3 regions of the Psychrobacillus sp. MER TA 171 genome follow, and region 3 is predicted to be linked to each of the others. Evidence: a T-box and tRNA genes for the amino acid it is inferred to sense, from the RefSeq annotation. Region 3 holds a T-box; the other regions hold tRNA genes.

Region 1 (6,865 bases), on a different contig from region 3:
GACATGGTATCCACTGGAACTGTAAGTAAATCAGGTGTTAACCATCGCTTGCGTAAGCTGGATGAAATAGCAGATGCTTTAAGAAGAGGCGAATCAATTTAAAGAAATGGGGCTAAGGATTATGGCGGAACAACAGGTCGAAGTAAAATTACAATCAGGACTACAAGCGAGACAAGCAGCTTTATTTGTACAAGCAGCGAATCGTTTTATAGCAGATGTGTTTCTTGAAAAAGATGACAAAAAGGTAAACGCTAAAAGTATCATGGGAATCATGAGCCTTGCGATTGGCAAGGGCGCTACTGTTACTTTGAGTGCTGAAGGCTCTGATGAAGAGGAAGCTGTGGAATCATTAGTTAAGTTCATTTCTAATGCTGAATAAAGAAAAAGAGCTGTTATCTAGTCCGCTTGGATTAGATAACAGCTTTTTTTGTAGAATGTCATTAAATGTGGTTAAGCACTTTATCTACATATTTTTTGGCAGAAACTAGTCCCAAGCCTGTTTCGTTCCGAACAAGCTTGACCATTTCAACCTGGCTGCTGTCATTATTATTCATCTCTACGATTTGTTTTTCTAAGGCTTTGTCTCCTTTAAACGGAAGGGTCTGTCGTGCTTCTAATTTTTTTATTTTACTTTGTAGACTTACGATGTATATGACTAAGGATAATATGATTAACAGAGAACTTATTGTATATAGCAAATGGAACACAACCTTTCATCTTTTTATAAAAAAATCCAAGGCAGAGAATCACCGCCTTGGATTTATATTATATTATTTTAAATCTTTTTTCATGTCGCTACGTGAAATGATATGGTCGATTAGACCGTATTCTAATGCACGCTCTGCTGGCATGAAGTTATCGCGATCTGTATCTTTTGAAACGACTTCAATCGGTTGACCAGTACGTTCAGCCATAATTTGGTTTAGCTTGTCGCGTAGGTATAAAATACGTTTTGCTGCAATCTCGATTTCCGTTGCTTGCCCTTGAGCTCCACCAAGTGGTTGATGAATCATAACCTCAGCATTTGGAAGTGCATAGCGTTTGCCTTTTGTTCCAGCTGTAAGTAAGAAAGCACCCATTGATGCTGCCATACCGATACAAATAGTTTGTACGTCTGGTTTAATGAATTGCATTGTATCGTAGATAGCCATACCTGCTGTAATACTTCCGCCTGGGCTATTGATATAGATAGAGATATCTTTTTCTGGATCTTCTGCTTCTAGGAATAAAAGCTGTGCAACGATCGAGTTTGATACGTTGTCATCAATCGCGCTACCAAGCATGATGATGCGGTCTTTTAATAATCTAGAATAAATGTCATACGCACGCTCGCCGCGATTTGTTTGTTCAATAACTGTAGGGATTAAATTCATCCTGGATTGCCTCCTTCAAGGTAATTGTTAGTGTTTTTTTAGTGTGTACTGAGAAATTCTGCCTCAGTTGTAACTTTATCATACATGGAATGGTCAAGGAAGGTCAAATATTAAGCTTTGAAATGTTTACTTGAATTATTCCTATACCATTTGTATAATAGAAAGGTCGCTTGCCCTCGTAGTTTAATGGATATGACACAAGATTCCGGTTCTTGGGATGGGGGTTCGATTCCCTCCGAGGGCGTCCATAACAGCTAGAAACACTCGAATCCGTTCGAGTGTTTTTTTATGCTCATTTACTATGTGTTTGGGGCTTTCTTATTCATTTTTACTTCTCCTCTCATATGATTCAGCATATGCTCCACTTCGAAAGTGTAGTATGGGATCGTCCGTTAGCTCGATTCCCTTTGGAACAATCGTTGGGTCGAAAACAATGTCTTTCTTAGGATGTATTTTATTTCTAATTTCCAAACGACCTATATTCACTTTTCTTCTATCTTCTGGCCACGTATCCGTCGCATCGTTTGGGTTATCCCCTTCCTCTGCTAAGCGGATGAACAGATCAAACTGGACTGGCCCCCGTTTTAATCGGTCGTCGAGCTCCTCCGTCAAATAGTTGGCTGAAATCGATTTGCTTGTTAGAGTAGAATCTTTTGTTTCATCAACTGGGACCCATTCGTATTTGATTGCTTGGCGTTCGCCGTCTTTATTAACGAAATAGAAGGCGTGGATAGGATAGTAGTGAAGCTCAGCGTAGCTCGTTGGTGGCTGCTTTGCCTGCTCCTTAATGATTTGAATGACCTCTTTGCTATGTGGATATTTTTTAGAAACTAGCTCAACCATATTAATGGCCCGGTCAATCGTTTTAATCCCAGTTTTTTTATCCGTAAATATTTCGATCATATCTATAAACTCTCTAGGACTGCTTGTGACGAACATCGGTACAGTAGAGCTCACTAAATTGGTGAAGCTTCCATCGGGTAGCTCAAATTGAACGGCGAGCCCTTTGGCGGGAACAAGATAATCGACGGAGGCAGGGTTAGGGGGGCTATTGGAAAATCGAGCAGTAGCAGGAATTGCTTCTCTATGAAGATGGGGTGCAACCGTATAGGGTACAGCATTCCCATTTGGAAGAAATGTTGCCTCATACATATCCCCCTTAGCGTGTGCGCGCCTCGCTCCAGGGAATTTTCCTTGAATCTGCTCCAGTGCATCAATGGCTTCTTTTGGTGTTAAATCCTCGTTATGTACTTGGTCCATTTGTTTACCTCCTTTATTTACTGTCTAATCTATATCATTACCACTCTTTTCCTATATTAAACTCGTAAAAGGGACTTCTAATAGTCATAATTCATGTATAATATAATTAACTTATCAGAATAAAATAAAAATGATAAGACTGCAGGCTGAAAGGGGAATGGCACTGTTGAAAAAAATAATACATCTGCTAGTTATAACCTTCCTTATTTTGTTGTTCTCTCCTTTAAGTACAGGGGCTGCTGGAGATATATCAAAGGATACCTATTTAGTAGATGAAGAGAACTTTTTAACAGAAGAAACGAAGCAGGAAGTAAAAATACTGGGAGAAAAATTAAAAAAAGGAACGACCGCTCAGCTGGTTGTGATGATTATCGAGCATGTAGGAGACCAGTCGGCAAGTGAATTTAACATGGACATCATACGAGAGAACCAAATAGGAAGTGTACGAAATAAGAATGGCTTACTATTCTTAATCGAGACGGATCCGATTAACGGGGGAGGTCCGGCAGTAGAGATTACAGTGGACCGTGACTTGGAAAAAGCACTTTCAGATGCCAAAATAGATCAGATAATCGATCGGTATACGATGCCTTATTTAAACCAGGGTCTAATCGATGAGGCTGTAATCTCCACCTATCAGGCTTTGTCCAATGAGGTTTCTAAGCATTACGGTATTTCGGAGGGGCTAACGAAGCCACAGCCCTATACGAGTAACAGCCTACAGGACAGTATCTCTATTCCAACCATAATCATTATCCTTCTAGTCATCTTCCTCCTATCTAGAATGGTAAATGGTAAAAGAAAAAAGCAGAGAGATTAACAAAAGAAACGGGGAAATGGAATGAAACTAGTAGAAATAAATAAGGATAACTGGCTGAAAACGGTCCTTCTCACAACTAACGAGGATGGCAAAGGAACCGTAGTAGAGAAATTTGTTGCCTCCAACGCATTATCCATCACCCAATCAGTCTATGAAACTGGATGGATTATAAAAGGTATCGAAGCAGAGAACAAGCTCATTGGCTTTGCCATGTACGGGTTTGATGAAGAAACTGCAAACTACTGGATCTGCCGCTTTATGATCGATCATAAAAGCCAAGGAAAAGGCTACGGCAGAAAAGCAGTAGAGCTAGTGCTGGATGAAATGAAGCAATTGGACGGCTGCAATTCCATCTATTTATCAACGGAGCCAGAAAACGAAATAGCCATCAAGCTCTATGAAAGCCTCGGCTTCGAAAAAACAGGCAACATCAACGAAGGCGAAGCAGAGTTTGTGTTAAAGGTTTAGAAAATGAAGAGGAGAGCTAAATGCTCTTCTTTTTTTGTAGTCTTTGGAGAGGGATTGGGGTTGTGGATTTGGATTGTAGTAAAGTATGGCGGGATTGTAGTAATTTAAGCCGTGATTGTAGTAATCCGTGGAGTGATTGTCGTAAAAATTCATCAGAGAGAGCCCACGGAATTTGATTGTAGTAATCTACGAGTGCATTGTCGTAAACTAGGCAATGATTGTAGTAATCCATGAAGTGATTGTCGTAAAAATTCATCAGAGAGAGCACATGGAATTGGATTGTAGTAATCTACGAGGGTATTGTCGTAAACTACGCTGTGATTGTAGTAATCTACGAGGGTATTGTCGTAAACTACGCTGTGATTGTAGTAATCCGTGGAGTGATTGTAGTAAAAATTGATCAGAGAGAGCTCATGGATTTGGATTGTAGTAATCTACGAGGGTATTGTCGTAAACTAAGCATTGATTGTAGTAATCCATGGAGAGATTGTCGTAAAAATTGACCCGAGAGAGCACATGGAATTGGATTGTAGTAATCTACGAGGGTATTGTCGTAAACTAAGCAGTGATTGTAGTAATCCATGGAATGATTGTCGTAAATTAAAACGCTAGGAATTTCAGGTAAACTAGCCAGCTGGTGAAGGTAGGCGGCAAATGGGGTGGGGTCTATGAGTGAACGGTTTGAATTAAGTTTTAAAAACAAGGAAGTAAGAGTGTGGTGTTATTTAGCTATACCAACGTTTATAATATTAATCCTTATGATTAATTATAGTGATACAAACTATCAGTTTTTTGTTCTTTTGGCGTTTTGGGCTATCTTTTATACGTGGCGTTATTTTTATAGGAAGAAAAACAAAGATAAAACGAGCTAGCCATAGCCTAGCTCGTTTAAACCATTATTTGACATAGTTGGTTTTCTGCTAATCTGTCTCTGCAAACTTCTTAAGCATTTGGATAACCTTCTTGTAGACATCTCGATGAGAGCCTATCGTGATATCACCTGTAACTCCTAAGTCAAATCCCGGAGCGTATAATAGCTTACCATCATCATAAAGGGTCACGGTATATAACGTGTGGCCTTGATCGGCTTCGGTAGTTAAATAGATTTGATAACTATCTACTTGAGGGAGTAATTCGGTTCTCCAGCTGCTTTCCTCCTCGGTAACCTCTTGAATAGGTAAATCGTTAATGGATTCCATTATTTCATTTATTTGAACTGTGTCTGTTGTACAGCCGTTTATTTGCTTGGAGCCAGTTCTCCCATTAAAGCAAACGGAATCGAACGAAACATCGATAGCCGGCTTCCTGTTATTAAAATAGGCATCAAAATTTAGGATGATATCATATAGATGTTTGCCATCTAGAGATACCATTCCGTTATATCTTCCTATTTTTCTAGGCTCTTTTTTAGAAAAGATATATTCTTCTTTTAACGTGTGAAAGATTTTCTGCCCTTTATTGTTTGTCAAGGAAACCTCTACGGTAGCACGATAAATAGTTGGATGATCCTTGTCCTGTTTAATCTGTACCTTCTCTAATTGCATGTCTAAATTACTGTCTATTAATTGGGAATTATATTTGAACACCATGACAGTGCTAATAGCCTGTTCCATCATATCTTTTGTGAAATAATCACCAAAGCTCTTGTAATAATAATTAATAAAGTCTTTGTTTTCCTTTGATTCTAGCAGCTTATTGTACTCCTCCTGGTTCTTTGTAGGGGTTTTACTTTGTAGGTCAAACCATGCCCGTAGTAAGCGTTCCAGTTCCATATCCGGCCCATTATATTCTTTTTCAATGACTGCCATAATTACTTCCTCGTTCGTAAGGGGCTGGGCTGTTTGCTCGGTTTCTGATGGGACCATTAAATTTGTAATAAGGAAAAAGGAGGCAACGGCTATAGCTGCTAATGCAAGGACGCCGGGAAATATTCTTCGTTTTTTCTGTTCCGTTCGTTCCTTTATCGCTAGCCATGTATTTCGTCTTGCTTCATTAGATCGTTCGACGTGCTTCATCTCCTCAAAAAGCTCATCAAATTCCTTTGACGGTTCCATTTACATAACCTCCTTTTTGATGAAATTCCTTTTTTAGCGCCTCGAGTGCACGCATCATTTTCATCTTGACCTTTGCCTCGGTCCATCCCAGGATGAAGGCAGTTTCCTGGATGGAGCATTCCTGGATTTTTCGCAGAATGATCACCTCTTGATAATCCTTCTTTAGTAAGCGTAAGGAATCATACATCCGTGTCAGCTTTTCTTTTCGTTCGATGTGACCTTCTGGGGAAAGCTCCTTTGTTTCTATATCATGATTCTTTTCAAATGAAAAAAATTGAACGACTCGTTTTCTTCTAAAATAATCATACGTAACATTGCGAGCGATTTTTAGTATCCACGTAGCAGGGGAAGCTTGCTTATCAAAGGAAGCATATCCCTTAAATGCTTTGTAAAAGGTTTCCTGTGTCAGGTCCTCGGCACTCTCTTTATGACGGACAAGTAAATAAATATAGCCGTAAACCCGGTCGCTGTGATCTCTATATAGCTGTTCCATTTCCATCTCCTGACCCCCTTAGTGCAATAGACGAACGAATAAATGAAAAGTATCGTTTTATTTAAGTAGAAAGTGAATTACCCAATAAAGTCCTAGTGGAATAGCCATTTACCAATCAAACACGAACACTTTCTTTATATTGATTGAAGCGGCAGGCGACGACATAAGTAGGGATGAGTGAGACAGATAAGACATCACAACCACGCGCGTTAGCGATGGGTGATGGCTTATCGCTCACCCCACGGAAAGCGTTCGCCTAGAGCGGAAATCAACTCTACATTCTCATAAAACAGCATTTAAACTTCCTTATTCTCTCTAAATAGTTCGATGTAAAAGTAAAATTAATTCCACTCAGATATAATATTCTATTCTAATCTCACGCTCTTCTATTTTACCT
Region 2 (6,865 bases), on a different contig from region 3:
TAAATTTTTCATTGCATAAGGGAAATCAGCATTGCACATAACAAAATCAGAAAGAACTTCTTTTCCTTTTACTCGGATACCATAAGCCTGTTGATCTTTTATAAGAACCTCATCTACAGATGCATTGTAATAAACTTTGCCACCTAGTTCCTTAAATATCCGCTCCATTGAGGAAGCCATTGTATACATTCCACCTTTGATAAACCAAACTCCATAGAGCATTTCTATCATTGGGATAATTGTGTATAAAGAAGGTCCATTGTATGGCGACACTCCTATGTATAACGTTTGAAAGCTGAGAATTTGCTTTATGCGTTCATTCTTTACATACTTCCCGATAAAATGGTCTGCACTATCAAACGTTTTTAGCTTAAGCATTTGACGAATCGTATTTGGATTATAAAAATCAGTGAAGTTACGGAAAGGTCTTTGAAGAAAATGATTTTTTGCTACAAGATAACGTTGGTAAATTTCCTGAAGATAGTTTAAAAAGCCTTTTGAATCTTCCTCTGATATATTCTCTAGCGTCTTCATAAGCTCTACCAAATCAGAAGAGATGTCGTATTTTTCCTCCGCCTTTGCTCCGAAGTAAGTTGAATACATCGGATCAATTTTTTGCATAGGGATATAATCGTCCGGATTTCTTCCCGTTAACTCAAATACTTCCCTATATAGCTCAGGCATCATCACAATACTCGGCCCAAGATCAAATTGATAACCATCCATGTCAATTCGATTCATTTTGCCACCTGGTAAAGCCTCTTTTTCGTATAACTCCACTTCATATCCAGCATGCTGAAGACGAATGGCACTTGCTAATCCAGCTACCCCTGCTCCAATAACTACTACTCTCTTTTTACTTTTTGGCATTATTTATTCTTCCTCTCCGTCAAATATTGTCTTTATCCTACAAACGTTATTTGTTTTAATTATTCACAAACATTATACAAAAGTCAATCAATTTGTATAACCTTTCTTTGATTTACATTATACAAACATTATATAAAATTATTTCTTTCTATTATAAAATAAAAAAAACCCCTTGTGCTCCTTTAGCACAAGAGGGTTCTATACTATGATTTATTTTTCACTTTTTTCGTGAATTATTTTTTTGTGTCGCTTGATCAGCCTTTTTAAATTCCTGCTGATACAAAACTTCTTGAGTTGATGTTAAACCATTGTCTTTTACAGTTAATTGCTCATGTGGCGGTTTACGGTCTGGCATCATACCACTCCTTTCAAAGTATATTATTATGTTGTTCTTTGAAAGGAGAGATATACTACATCATGCTAATTTTAAGAAAGTATAATAATCCTGGCAGGGATATGTTATCCAACTTTTACTTATATCATGCACTTCAGCTATTAATCTTGTTTTAATTCAACATTATCAAGCAACGTACGAACTTCATCCGTTGACTTTGTATTCATCAATTGATTTCTTAATTCACTTGCCCCTGGGAAGCCTTTAACATATATTTTGAAGAAACGATGAAGTGCCGAGATGGAGCGTGGCAATTCCTCTGCATATTTGTCCTGTAAGTCCAGCTGCAATCTTAAAAGGTCAAGGTATTCCTGAGTACTATGCTCTTTTGGCTCTTTTTCAAACGCAAACGGATTTTTAAAAATACCGCGTCCAATCATAACTCCATCAACGCCATATTGTTCTACTAGCTTAAGCCCAGTTTCTCTATCAGGGATATCACCGTTTATAGTTAAAAGCGTGTTTGGCGCAATACGATCACGTAGCTTTTTAATTTCTGGAATCAGCTCCCAATGTGCGTCAACTTGGCTCATTTCCTTTCTAGTACGTAAATGAATAGAAAGGTTCGCAATATCCTGTTCAAGAATATGCGTTAGCCATTCTTGCCATTCATCTATTTCTGTATATCCAAGTCTTGTCTTCACACTTACTGGCAATCCACCAGCTTTAGCTGCTTCTATAAGTTCTGCTGCTGTGTCTGGTCGAAGAATTAGACCACTGCCCTTTCCTCTTGTTGCTACATTCGGTACAGGACAGCCCATATTAATATCAATACCTTTAAAACCTAGCTCAGCCATTCCGATACTCATTTGACGGAAAAATTCGGGTTTATCTCCCCAAATATGCGCAACCATTGGCTGTTCGTCCTCAGTAAAAAGTAATCTTCCGCGCACACTTTTTTGGCCCTCTGGATGACAATAGCTCTCCGTGTTTGTAAATTCCGTAAAGAAGACATCAGGTCTACCTGCTTTACTAACAACTTGACGAAAAACAACATCTGTCACATCTTCCATTGGTGCAAGTACAAAAAAAGGTTTAGGCAATTCCTGCCAAAAGTTTTTAGTCATATTTATATTCCAACCCTCTCGTAATGGGATTCTTCTTCAACCACAGAACCCAGTATTATTAAAATTATGATTTAATTTACACTTAAAAAGTTATTACATATTTAGAGAGCTATAAAGATCTCGTTTAGCTAGGCAATAAAGTCATTTTTATAGTATAACCTAGCTTTTTCAATTTATCTTCATACATGTTTCTCTTATAAAGATTTTCATTTTCCAAGAAGTAATTTGGTACTTCTGCTCTTTATTTATTTCACTTAGTGACATATTAAAACAAGGAACCAAAGACAGAAAAAATGCCCCAAATCCCTTAAATAAAAGGATTTGAAGCACTTTTAGTTAGGTTCAAACTTCGATCACCTGAACCAATCTACGTCCCAGGAGAGATTCGAACTCCCGACCGACGCCTTAGAAGGGCGTTGCTCTATCCAGCTGAGCTACTGAGACAATATTTTCTTTCCGAATTAAAATACTGGAAAGACAATATTTATTATCATGTATATTTGATTTATTGTCAAGGGTATTAATCATTTTTTTAAAATTAATAAGGAAAAAAGAACATTATTTCCTATCCTATCCCCTTATTTCCTACAGAATAAGCAATTAAGCTATTCAATTGTTTCTTTAAATGCTTTTCTCCCTGTATAAACTTTATTAACTTCTATCGTTATACTGCTAATAGAGCTTTCTGTCAAAGGAACTTTGCCATTCTTCTGTACTTTTTTCCAATTCTTCACATCACTTCTATACAAGTGTTCTGATAGACGATATATATCCACTTCTTTTTCCAGTCCTTCTAAATAGGTTTCTTCGATTTCTTTTTTAATTTGCTTCTTCACAAATTGTCGAATCTCTTTCTCTGTGATTTTTCCCTCAAAGGAACTTAGTAAAGCATTCATATTTAATTTTACTTCAAATTTGACTTCGTCGCCTTGAACTTTAGGTTTTACTTTTATTTTGAGATTATCTATAGTAATCGAAACAAACTTATCGTCACGAGGAATTGTAATTTCCCCTTTTTTAGTTTCCTTAGTCATCCATTGTAATCCATTAATTTTTTCGCCTGAGATAAAGCCTTTAAATTCGTCTGGAGTAACGACACCTACCCCCTCGAATTTCGGTAGTTTATCTTTTTCTTTTTCATTCTCCCAATTATCGTCTATTTTCACATAGGGAATATTTACTTCATAACTCGGTTCATTTAAACGAATAACGAGCTTCCGGAAATCTATTGGTTCTATAAAGGACTCTTGTTGATATGAACTCATAGGATCGGCTAGTTTAAGTCTAGTCATGGCACTGTTAAAAATAGGATTTAGCAACATAATTTCACCAATAGGATCTTTCGTTGTATATATCCACGTTTGATATCTAATCTCTCTAAATCTTAAAAAGGCGTTAATAATAACATTAGCTCTTCCTTCTTTAAGTGCTTCCTCAGAAAGAACCATATACGTCATATGTCCCCAGAATAACTTCAAATCCATTGATTTATACAATTCAAAGAATGCCTCTTCTATAGTGTCCCCTTTAGCCTTGCCAACTTCTATCTGAATTGCATCCTGGTTTGGTTGCTCAGTTTTTGCAATATTGATGAAGTCGATGATTTGAGCATGTATTTCATACTTATCCTCTTTATAATCTATCCCTATTGCATAGATGTATCGTATTCTATTTGGTTCATCCACATCCCAACAGCTGGTAAGTAGAGGTAGAAATAAGCAAAGAATGCACAACTGTTTAGTTATTCTCTTCATCATCTTCTCCTCCAATTCGAGTAGAATCCTGAGGACTTAAAGCATGTGGGCGCTCTTTATAGTTTTTGGGTGCTGACCTTATAAGCGACTTTTTAATGGTAGCCCAACTCAAATCGGTTGCAATATTCATATATGGAACTCCAAATATTCTAATACTTGATAAATAAAGAAGTAAAAAATATAAAGAAATAAAAAACCCAAACAATCCTAATATAGAAGTAATCAGTATGAGTATGATTCGAACTATACTTACAGCTGTGACAAGCGACTGATTCACTAAAGTGAAGGTAGCGATGGTAGATATAGCTATCACCACAATCATGGCGGGGCTTGTTAAACCTGCTCTTATAGCTGCATCCCCTACAATTAGACCACCTACCACACTAATGGTTCCTCCGATTACTGTTGGCAATCGTAAGCCTGCCTCCCTAAATAACTCGAACATAACTAGCATCGTCAGCATTTCAAGGGCTGAAGGCAACGGAAGTCCAGAATTATTTTGAACAACAGTGGCTAGTAATTGAAAGGGTAGTTGGTCCTGATGAAAAGTAGTAAGCGCTAGCCAAAAGGCAGGTAAGGCTAATCCTATCATTAGACCAATTATTCTCAGAACTCTTTCAGCACTACTAAAAGCCATCGGATATTCTACATCTTCCCCTGATTTTAATAGCAAAAATAAGTTGACTGGGGTTATTACTACATAAGCTACGCCATCAACTAGAATAAGAAACCTTCCCCTTACCAAGGCTTGTACAGCAAAATCTGGCCTTCCAGTATAATCATTTCTAGGGAAGATGGGAGATTTTTCATTTATTTTTTCCAGCAAAAGTTCTCCACTAAAAACAATATCAATATCCACTTCCTTTAATTGACTCATAATATCCTTTAGGATGTCCTTGCTAGCAATATCATCCATATAAAGTACAGCAACTGTTGTCTTTGATCTTTTTCCTAGTTCCAGTTTTTCCACATTCAAGGAGTTTGTAGGTAATCTTTTTCTTATTAAAGCAATATTAACCGAAATATCCTCAATAAAATTATCCCTTGGCCCCTTAATAAGTACTTCCATCCTGGATTCCTCAGGACTTCTATTAGGCTTTTTAGCAATATTACTTGAGAACGTAAGATTTTCGTCCTCAATATAAAGAATTAGATAGCCATTAAAGATTCTTGTAATTAAATCTTCTTTTGCCTCTACCTTTTGTAAATCTGGTATATGAAGCTTATTCAAAATGAACTCCTCAAGTGGTTCCTCGCCAACCTCAGTGCACATTTTTTGTATCCGAGGAACAATGGTTTCATTTAGTAGTTGAAGATCAGTCATAGCATCACAGGTAATAAAATGGACTTTATATTTCCCGTAGTTATACAACTGAAAAATGACATCTTCATTCTTCTTGAATAGTTCTTTTATTGTTTGAAGATCCAGTTTCTCCTCCGTTGGTTTCACTTTGTTTCCCTCCTTTCATACGTCTTTTCTCTTTTTTTGTTGTTTTTTTATGAAAAAAAGCTATCAAGAACAAGAAGATTGATACTAGTAAAAAGAACACGAAAGTAGTTATAAGAAAGTAGTTACCTTTAATGAAAAGAAATAAATTGTCGTTAATTAACGTTAAAATCATACAAATGATAAAGAACGCTGGGGCTAAGATGAACCATACAGGCTTCTTGTTTTTCATTTTAAGAAGGTCAATTGAGATGAATAAAAGCAGCCCAACACGTATAAAGGCACCAGTTAACCATTGGTAGATGGAAAAAAAGTCAAGATGTTCGATAAACTGCCCAATAGTAACTAAACCCCATTCCTCATATGCCGGATAATTTTGTTCCGCGGCCTCGTGTGGACCAAACTCTGTAATGGCTCCCAGTAAAGGGCCTAAAGTTAGCCCCATTAACAAGAACAGGATGATTGCAAAATGGTACCATCTCATTTTGTCTTTAATATGTTGCTGTAAAAAGAGAAGTAGTATTAGCTCGATATAACCTGCGGCAGGAAATATACTGGCTTTTAGCACAGGCTCCCAGCCATGCTCTAAAAAAGGTCGGATCAATGAATAATCCTTCACCTGTATGTTCACAAAGGCAACAAAAAATCCTAAAACTAAAACACCAAACAAGACCATTACATTTACTATTGCAATAGTTTGGATATTACTAGTTGCTAATAGGATGCACAAAACAATATAAATTATTAATAAGACGATGATGGAGGTCGTAGGCAAGAAGGTGGTTTTCACCCACTGCATCGCTTCACGCATGGTAAAGGCTGCCAATACGAACAGATAGATCCCTACTACGTAACGAAAGATTGTACTAGTTTTGGGACCTGTTGCCTCCTGAAGCCACTCCATCAATGGCCTTTGTTTCGCTTGCTTATAAATATAAACAAGTATAAAAATCCAGAAGCACATGATAACTGCAGCCAGTATGACAGACATCCATCCATCTCTACCCCCAACCTCTAAAATAGGTGGTAGAATAGTGACATGATTTTTTAATCCAATCATCGTCATGGATAAAGCAACAATATGTAAAATACTTATCGGACCGACTCTTTTCAAATTCATACCTTCTAACGTTTTATAATACTTTCTAGTTTTGACAACTTTTAAAGTGTTTATAAGGTAAAATAGATATAAATTTGAGAACTATTCTTAAGCAACTATATTAGCTATGTTAAAGGGTAGGTTGATTTATGATGCAAAGAAATTTAAATCAGAGAGTAAATTGATTTTTCGCCCTAGCCGGACGCTTTCCTCGGGGTAGGGATTCTTCTAAAA
Region 3 (6,865 bases):
GGCTTACATTGTTAGCATCAAAATTGCCCTTTTGAAGAAGGGAACATATTCTTGCATGTGTATACTGAACGTACGGGCCAGTTTCCCCTTCGAAGTTGAGCATTTGTTCTAGTGAAAATTCTACATCATTCATACGATGATTTTTTAAATCATGGAAGATGACTGCACCTACCCCAACCGATTTTGCGACCTCTTCTTTATTAGGAAGAGATGGATTTTTCTCTTCAATACCTCTTTTTGCCTCTTGAATCGCTTCTTCTAACACTCCTTTCAATAAAACTACTTTCCCTTTACGGGTCGACATCTTCTTGCCATCCTTTAGCATCATTCCAAAAGGGACATGCTGACATGCTTTTGCCCAACCATATCCCATCTTATCTAATACTTTGAACAACTGTTTAAAATGAAGTGATTGCTCGTTGCCCACTACATAAAATGACTTTGCAAAATCATATTCTTTTTTGCGATACAAGGCTGCCGATAAATCTCTCGTAGCATAAAGAGTTGCTCCATCCGTTTTCTGAATCAAGCATGGCGGCATATCCTCGAGCTCCACTACTAATGCACCGCTAGACTCGACTAGCAAACCTCTCTCTTCTAGATCCTTAACGACTATTGCCATTTTATCGTTATAAAAAGCCTCGCCATCCAGGGAATCAAATTGAATTCCTAACAATTCATAAATACCTTGAAATTCTTTAAGAGAGGCTTCCTTGAACCATTTCCAAAGTTCTCTAGCCTCCTCATCCCCCTGCTCCAAATGCTTGAAGGCAGCTCTCGCCTTATCATTCAGCGATTCGTCGCTTACTGCTTCCTCATGGAATTTCACATAGATTTTCAATAGCTCCTCTATTGGAGAGGCTTCTATTTTTTCTTTATCCCCCCATAGCTTATAAGCAACAATCAGCTTACCAAACTGGGTTCCCCAGTCTCCTAAATGGTTAATACGAATAGTCTTGTATCCGTTCTTTTCTGCTATATTGGCTAGTGCATTTCCTATTACCGTAGAACGTAGATGTCCCATAGAAAAGGGCTTAGCGATATTCGGTGAGGAGAAATCTATCGTAATTTTCTCGTTCTTCATTGGCAGCTGGCCGTAATGATTTGGATCTTTAAGTATTTCCTCTAATACTAGTTTAGCTACTGTTTGCTGATTATAAAAAAGGTTCACATATCCTCCTACTGACCCCGCCTTTATAATAAGTACTCCCTTGAGCTGCTTTGCCAATTCAGCGGCAATAAGCTGAGGAGATTTTTTATATATTTTTGCTAGCGTAAAACAAGGAAATGCTACATCTCCTAGTTCTACGTTCTTTGGCGTTTCTAAAAGCTTTTCTATTTCCTCTACTGTTAGTCCTTCTAGTTGGGCACCAATCAAAGCAGCAATTTGCTTTACTAATTCCATGTACAGTCATCCTCCCATTTAATTCTTCCATATAAAAAGCCCTCGCCTCTATGAAGAGACGAGAGCTGAAATTCCCGTGGTACCACTCTAGTTGTCACACGTTGTGACCGCTTTAACGTTAGTAACGAGGACTTCCCCGGTCTTTTCTACTCTTAGTTCAAAAAGCTTCTCCAAAGTGCGTTTCTCTGAAAAGTCCTGTATCAGGCTTTCACCACCCCTGACTCGCTAAACATTATCTCTTCAAATACTCTCTTTATCATCGAATTGTGTATGAATTTTCACTTATTTTAAAGGAACAAAATATGAAAGTCAATATGAGTCGCTATTTTTTTAAAGGTACGCCCTATTTTGTTTCGCCAAGCTGTAAATGAACCGAATCTAATAGCTTCTGATAACCAATTTCTTGGTAGATTTTATTGGAGGTCGGGTTTAGCATATCGGTATATAAAACACAGAAATCATATTCCTTTAAAAGCTCCTTACTGCAGGCTGCAACCATCGTTCTAGCATATCCTTTGCGTCGTTTCTCTTTAGGAGTAAACACCATTGAAACAGTCACCCCATGCGCGGAAGGTCTCGCCTTCTTCATCATGGACACGATTTCCCCTTCATCCTCCCAAAGAAAAACCTCACGAGCATTTAACATAGCTTCCACTCTTTGAGCTATATCTTCTTTTGCGCTTCTCGGAAGTCCTGTATCTCCTTCAAATTGGCTAAGCCATGATTCGATTAGTGGAGCGTCTTTGTCATTAGCAAGCCTCCAGGAGCCAGGACTTGCTTCTAACGTATCGTCTACTTGATCTAATCGGTATAGCCCCTGGTCCATTAATAGAGAGTGAGGTTGACCGGTTTTTTCTTCCCATTTCTCTGCAAAATGCATAGCCCAATCTTTCACACTTATTATAGAATCAATATGTATACCTCGTTGTATGATTTCTTCTATACCTAAATCAGTGGATGCCTCTATTTTATTTGGATCCACAAAAATAATATTTAGAGGATGTGGTGGAGTCATTTGAAAAAGAGCAATTAACTCTCCATCTTCTTCAATAGTCGCCATTAGCGGGTTTTCATATCCACCTACTCGTATTCTTTCTAGCACCCCTAGAAACAAGCTAAATTTGTCCTCATTTTCCTTTAAAAAAGGTATTGCCTTCTCGTAAAAATTCTCTGCACTTTCATAGATTTGAAATCTCATTTTTACATCCCCTTTGAAACGTTTTATGTTAATATAACGTAAAACGTTGCATGATGGGAGATATTTATGAAAATTATTTCTATTCGGGATATTCACATTGGAGAAGGACTTCCTAAGGTCATTGTTCCATTAATAGGAAAAGATAAAGACTTCCTTTTAAATGAGCTACCACTAGTTAAAGAAAGCGCTCCAGATATAGTGGAGTGGAGAGTAGATTTGTTGCAAGGAGTGGAAAACCTAGAAGTGGTCAAGGATACCCTTTCCTATATACGCAATTTTTTGTATCCAATTCCTCTTCTATTTACCTTTAGAAGTCATAAGGAGGGCGGTTCTACTGTTATAGAGAGCACCTATTATAAGCAGCTTTTGCGTGAGGTCATCCAAACAAAAGAAATAGATTTAGTGGATATAGAGCTTTTTTCGGAGGATGTAGAGGAATTAGTAGCTTTAGCTAAGGATTTTCAAATTTCTATTGTAATGTCAAGCCATGATTTTAAAGGAACACCTCCCAAAGAAGTTATAATAGAACGAATGACAACTATGCAAAAGCTAGGGGCAGATATCCCCAAAATAGCTGTGATGCCTAGTAGCCCCGCAGACGTTCTTACCCTTTTGGATGCTACCTACACAATGTATTCTACATATGCAGACCGTCCAATTATTACGATGTCTATGGCTAAGGCAGGTATCGTTAGTCGTATGGCTGGAGAGATTTTTGGTTCAGCCGCTACATTTGGTTCCGTTCTCTCTGCTTCCGCTCCCGGACAAATTAAAGCTGCCGAGTTAAAGAAAGTTTTAAAGCTTCTACATAACGCATAGCTTTATGCACGATTTCAAACGGGGCGATGACTCCCGTTTGAAATCGAGAATGTTGAGATTGACTCTAACGCTCTTATCGTCCTCCTGTGGATAATCTTTTTTCTAGTCGTATCATATCCACACACGGAATTCCGTTTTCCACAATTTCTTCCGAATAATGATTAGTGAAGAAATCTCTATCCACAGATACGATTCGAAAACCACACTTTTGATAGAGCGCCAGCTGGTTTAAACTAGAGTTTCCCGTACCTACCTCTATTATTTTATATCCAAGCTCCATGGATCTTTCAATCGCATGAAGTACCAATTCTTTTCCTAGACCTCTTCCTTGATATCGCTCATGCACAGCTATGTTTTTGAGCTCTATAGTATCGTCATCCACGGATAACAATACATAAACTCCAATTGTTTCGTCGCTATCTTTCGCTATATAACATTGCCCTCTATCTAAATAGGCTTCCACCAATTCCTCTGAGGGATCAGCTAATAGCAATAATTCCATTGGATAATTGCTATCTATTTTATGTATATTCATTTACTTTTTCTCCATCCTCTATATTTTTATCTAAACAAAAGCCATCCCTCTCTAAAAGCAGGGATGGCTTTCGTTCACGACTCAGGTATCAATAACTCTAAAATATCCTCAGACACATAGGTTTGCTTGTTGTGCAAAACAGGAGCCTCTTGGAATTCCCTTATACTTTTATTATATCCATATTTCAGCTCACCACGTGTTATGGTAAAAGAACCGTTACCAAGCTTTAAATACATACTATTTCGTTTTGGATGGGATATGACCTCATATCCTAAGTATTGAGCCACTTGGCGTAAAGGAATCATTTTAACCCCATTGTGGATAAAATGGTTATCTTCTATTAGAAGATTGAGCTCCTTTAAAGCAGGTTCAACATAGTCTATTGCGATAATTTTAGAAGGAGTTATAAGCTTCTGTTCTCCCTTAGGAGCGCTATAGAATACGATTAACTCCTTACCCTTTAAATCCTTTTGTTTAATTTTCTTACCCTTTTCGTCCATTAATTTGGTTTGATCGGTGATTTGAAGATGAAGCTCACTGTCTAAGCTCACAAAATCCTCATTGAATTTTGACACCTTTACTAAGCTACCCTTTTTTCCATGAGCAACTATTATATCTGGTGTGATTCTTGGTGGATAGATCAGAATCATTGGTTTATTTTTATCATAATAAGCATCCACTTTAGTTCCCTTTTGAAACGAGTCAATCGATACTTCTTTGGTTGAAGCATCGTTAAGCGCTATAACGTCTTTGTTCAATATAAACATAGATACCAATTTCTCGTCATTGTCTGACTCTACAGTCAAGGTCACTTCTTTATTATCTTTAGTAACTTCCTTAACGGTTCCTGTAAATTTGATAAAGTTGCTGGCATTCTGCTCTTCATCATCCAAGACCACTACTTTGGATGGTATTGCTTGTGCAGGAATACTTCTAGTTGTGGAGGTGTAAAAAACAATTAGCTCATGACCTGCAAAATTCTTTTGTATAATACTCTCTCCATGCTTATTAACCACAAGCGTGTCCTTAGTAATGTTAAGCTTCAGCTGATTGTCTTCACTTGTTAACTGATCATTAAAAATTCCCACTTTAGCAAAGCCTACATTTTTGGAATCATGCGCAATTATTAGCTCAGGAGTGATTTGGGCAGGATAAATCATAATCCTAGGCTGTGTTTTGTCATAATAGGCTTCTATTCGTTGTCCTTTAACAAAATCCTTTTGTTTAATTTCCTTCTTGGTACCGCTATTAAATAAAAGTGTCTCATCTGAAATAGTAAAAATAGTGACAATTGGTTCTTTTTCCTCTGTTTCTACCGTAAGTATGACACTGTCCGCTTTATGAGTGATTTCTTTAACCACTCCGGTAAACCCCTCTAATTTAGACTTCATGGAATCCTCCCCCTCCTTTGCTAACACAAATGTAGGTGCGAGAAGAAGACAAATGGCTATAAAGCTTAAATAAAGATAGCGTAATTTTTTCATTTTTTACCGTCCCCTTTGTTGTTATCAATGTATTAGACGGAAGGCTATACTAAACGTTTCACAATTTTTTGAAACGTTTAGGGTAATTGCACGTATAAAGTATTATGTAAAAATACTTAGGAATGGAGAATATGTATGGCATTAGTAATCAATGAAGTAACCAAGCGTTACCATGATTTTACTGCAGTAGACCATCTTTCCTTCACCATCGAAAAAGGTGAAATCTTTGGCTTAATCGGCCAAAATGGTGCAGGTAAAACAACAACTTTTCGTATGATACTAGATTTACAGGAAACTACAGAAGGAACCATTACATGGGATGGTACGAATATCAACAATATTAACCGAGACCTTCTTGGCTATTTACCCGAGGAAAGAGGGATTTTTCCTGCAATGAAAGTAGAGGATCAGCTTTACTTCTTTGGTGAGCTTCGTGGTAAATCCCGAAAGGAACTAAAAAAAGAAGTCGATTATTGGATTGACCGTTTTGAATTAGAGGATAAAAGAAAAGCAAAAGCCGAAACTTTATCAAAGGGTAATCAGCAAAAGGTTCAATTAATCGCAAGCTTCATACACCAGCCTGCTTTTCTCATTCTAGATGAACCTTTCAGTGGCTTGGATCCAGTTAATAAGGACTTGTTAAAGGGAGCTATTTTAGAGCTAAAAGAGAAAGGCACGACCATTTTATTTTCTAGTCATCAAATGGAAAATGTAGAAGAGCTTTGTGACCATTTGTGTCTATTAAAACGAGGTGTCTCTTTGTTTGCTGGTAGCTTACTAGACTTGAAGAAGCAATACGGGAAGACAAGACTAACCATTCGAACAGATATACCTAAGAATAAGCTGGAAAGTATGGAAGGCGTCAAGCAAGTCCATGTTGGCAAAGACCAGTATGTACTTACACTAGCAGACGAAAAATATGCTCAAGCGATTTTCGACTCCATTTTTGATGGTAAATATATTGAAAAATTTAGCCTGGATTACTTGTCATTAGATGAAATCTTCAAGGATAAGGTAGGTGGCAAGAATGTCTAAATTCTGGTTGCTTGTAAAACAGCTATATACCGAAAAGATAAAGGCAAAGTCATTTATTGTCATGCTTGCTATCTATGTCGGTGTAATTTCTATCGTGATGTTTTGGTCAGATATAAAGGCCGCCTTCTTTGAAAGTGAAGCATTGGAAATTGCTGTGATAAATGAAACAGATGCCGATATTGATGCTTTATTCCAATCGAATAGTGATTTAGCCTTCACCTTTCCTACGGAATCTAATAATGAAGTAGAAAAGGAAGTAATTGATGGAGACTATGCGGCTGCTATTTTTATAAAAGATGAAGGGAATTCTTTAAGTGCTGAGATTGCTACGTATGAACCACTCACATTTAATGATCAGCTTAGCTTATCTTCAACCCTTCAATATGCAG

Evidence for each region. The T-box of region 3 lies ahead of argS (arginine--tRNA ligase). A T-box ahead of a tRNA ligase gene usually reads a tRNA of that ligase, here a tRNA-Arg.
Region 1: it encodes a tRNA-Arg, which carries the amino acid that the T-box ahead of argS (arginine--tRNA ligase) is inferred to sense. The anticodon was not compared.
Region 2: it encodes a tRNA-Arg, which carries the amino acid that the T-box ahead of argS (arginine--tRNA ligase) is inferred to sense. The anticodon was not compared.

The regions. Positions count from the first base shown of each region.
Region 1 covers NZ_JAMAWN010000011.1:64,432-71,296, reverse strand. Annotated here, with positions in the region: gene whiA (DNA-binding protein WhiA) at 1-102, shown strand, start outside; gene M3627_RS11820 (HPr family phosphocarrier protein) at 122-379, shown strand; gene M3627_RS11815 (ribosomal protein L7/L12) at 441-698, opposite strand; gene clpP (ATP-dependent Clp endopeptidase proteolytic subunit ClpP) at 771-1,373, opposite strand; tRNA gene M3627_RS11805 (tRNA-Arg) at 1,546-1,617, shown strand; gene M3627_RS11800 (catalase family peroxidase) at 1,692-2,633, opposite strand; gene M3627_RS11795 (TPM domain-containing protein) at 2,800-3,453, shown strand; gene M3627_RS11790 (GNAT family N-acetyltransferase) at 3,475-3,921, shown strand; gene M3627_RS11785 (hypothetical protein) at 4,239-4,424, shown strand; gene M3627_RS11780 (hypothetical protein) at 4,842-5,975, opposite strand; gene M3627_RS11775 (RNA polymerase sigma factor) at 5,953-6,474, opposite strand.
Region 2 covers NZ_JAMAWN010000005.1:97,785-104,649, reverse strand. Annotated here, with positions in the region: gene M3627_RS06970 (phytoene desaturase family protein) at 1-870, opposite strand, end outside; gene M3627_RS06965 (YfhE family protein) at 1,088-1,225, opposite strand; gene M3627_RS06960 (tRNA dihydrouridine synthase) at 1,366-2,331, opposite strand; tRNA gene M3627_RS06955 (tRNA-Arg) at 2,702-2,775, opposite strand; gene M3627_RS06950 (Ger(x)C family spore germination protein) at 2,937-4,085, opposite strand; gene M3627_RS06945 (spore germination protein) at 4,069-5,535, opposite strand; gene M3627_RS06940 (GerAB/ArcD/ProY family transporter) at 5,474-6,652, opposite strand.
Region 3 covers NZ_JAMAWN010000004.1:85,108-91,972, reverse strand. Annotated here, with positions in the region: gene argS (arginine--tRNA ligase) at 1-1,405, opposite strand, end outside; T-box leader at 1,457-1,674, opposite strand; gene M3627_RS05670 (GNAT family N-acetyltransferase) at 1,749-2,603, opposite strand; gene aroD (type I 3-dehydroquinate dehydratase) at 2,670-3,422, shown strand; gene M3627_RS05660 (GNAT family N-acetyltransferase) at 3,496-3,957, opposite strand; gene M3627_RS05655 (stalk domain-containing protein) at 4,032-5,348, opposite strand; gene M3627_RS05650 (ABC transporter ATP-binding protein) at 5,577-6,476, shown strand; gene M3627_RS05645 (ABC transporter permease) at 6,469-6,865, shown strand, end outside.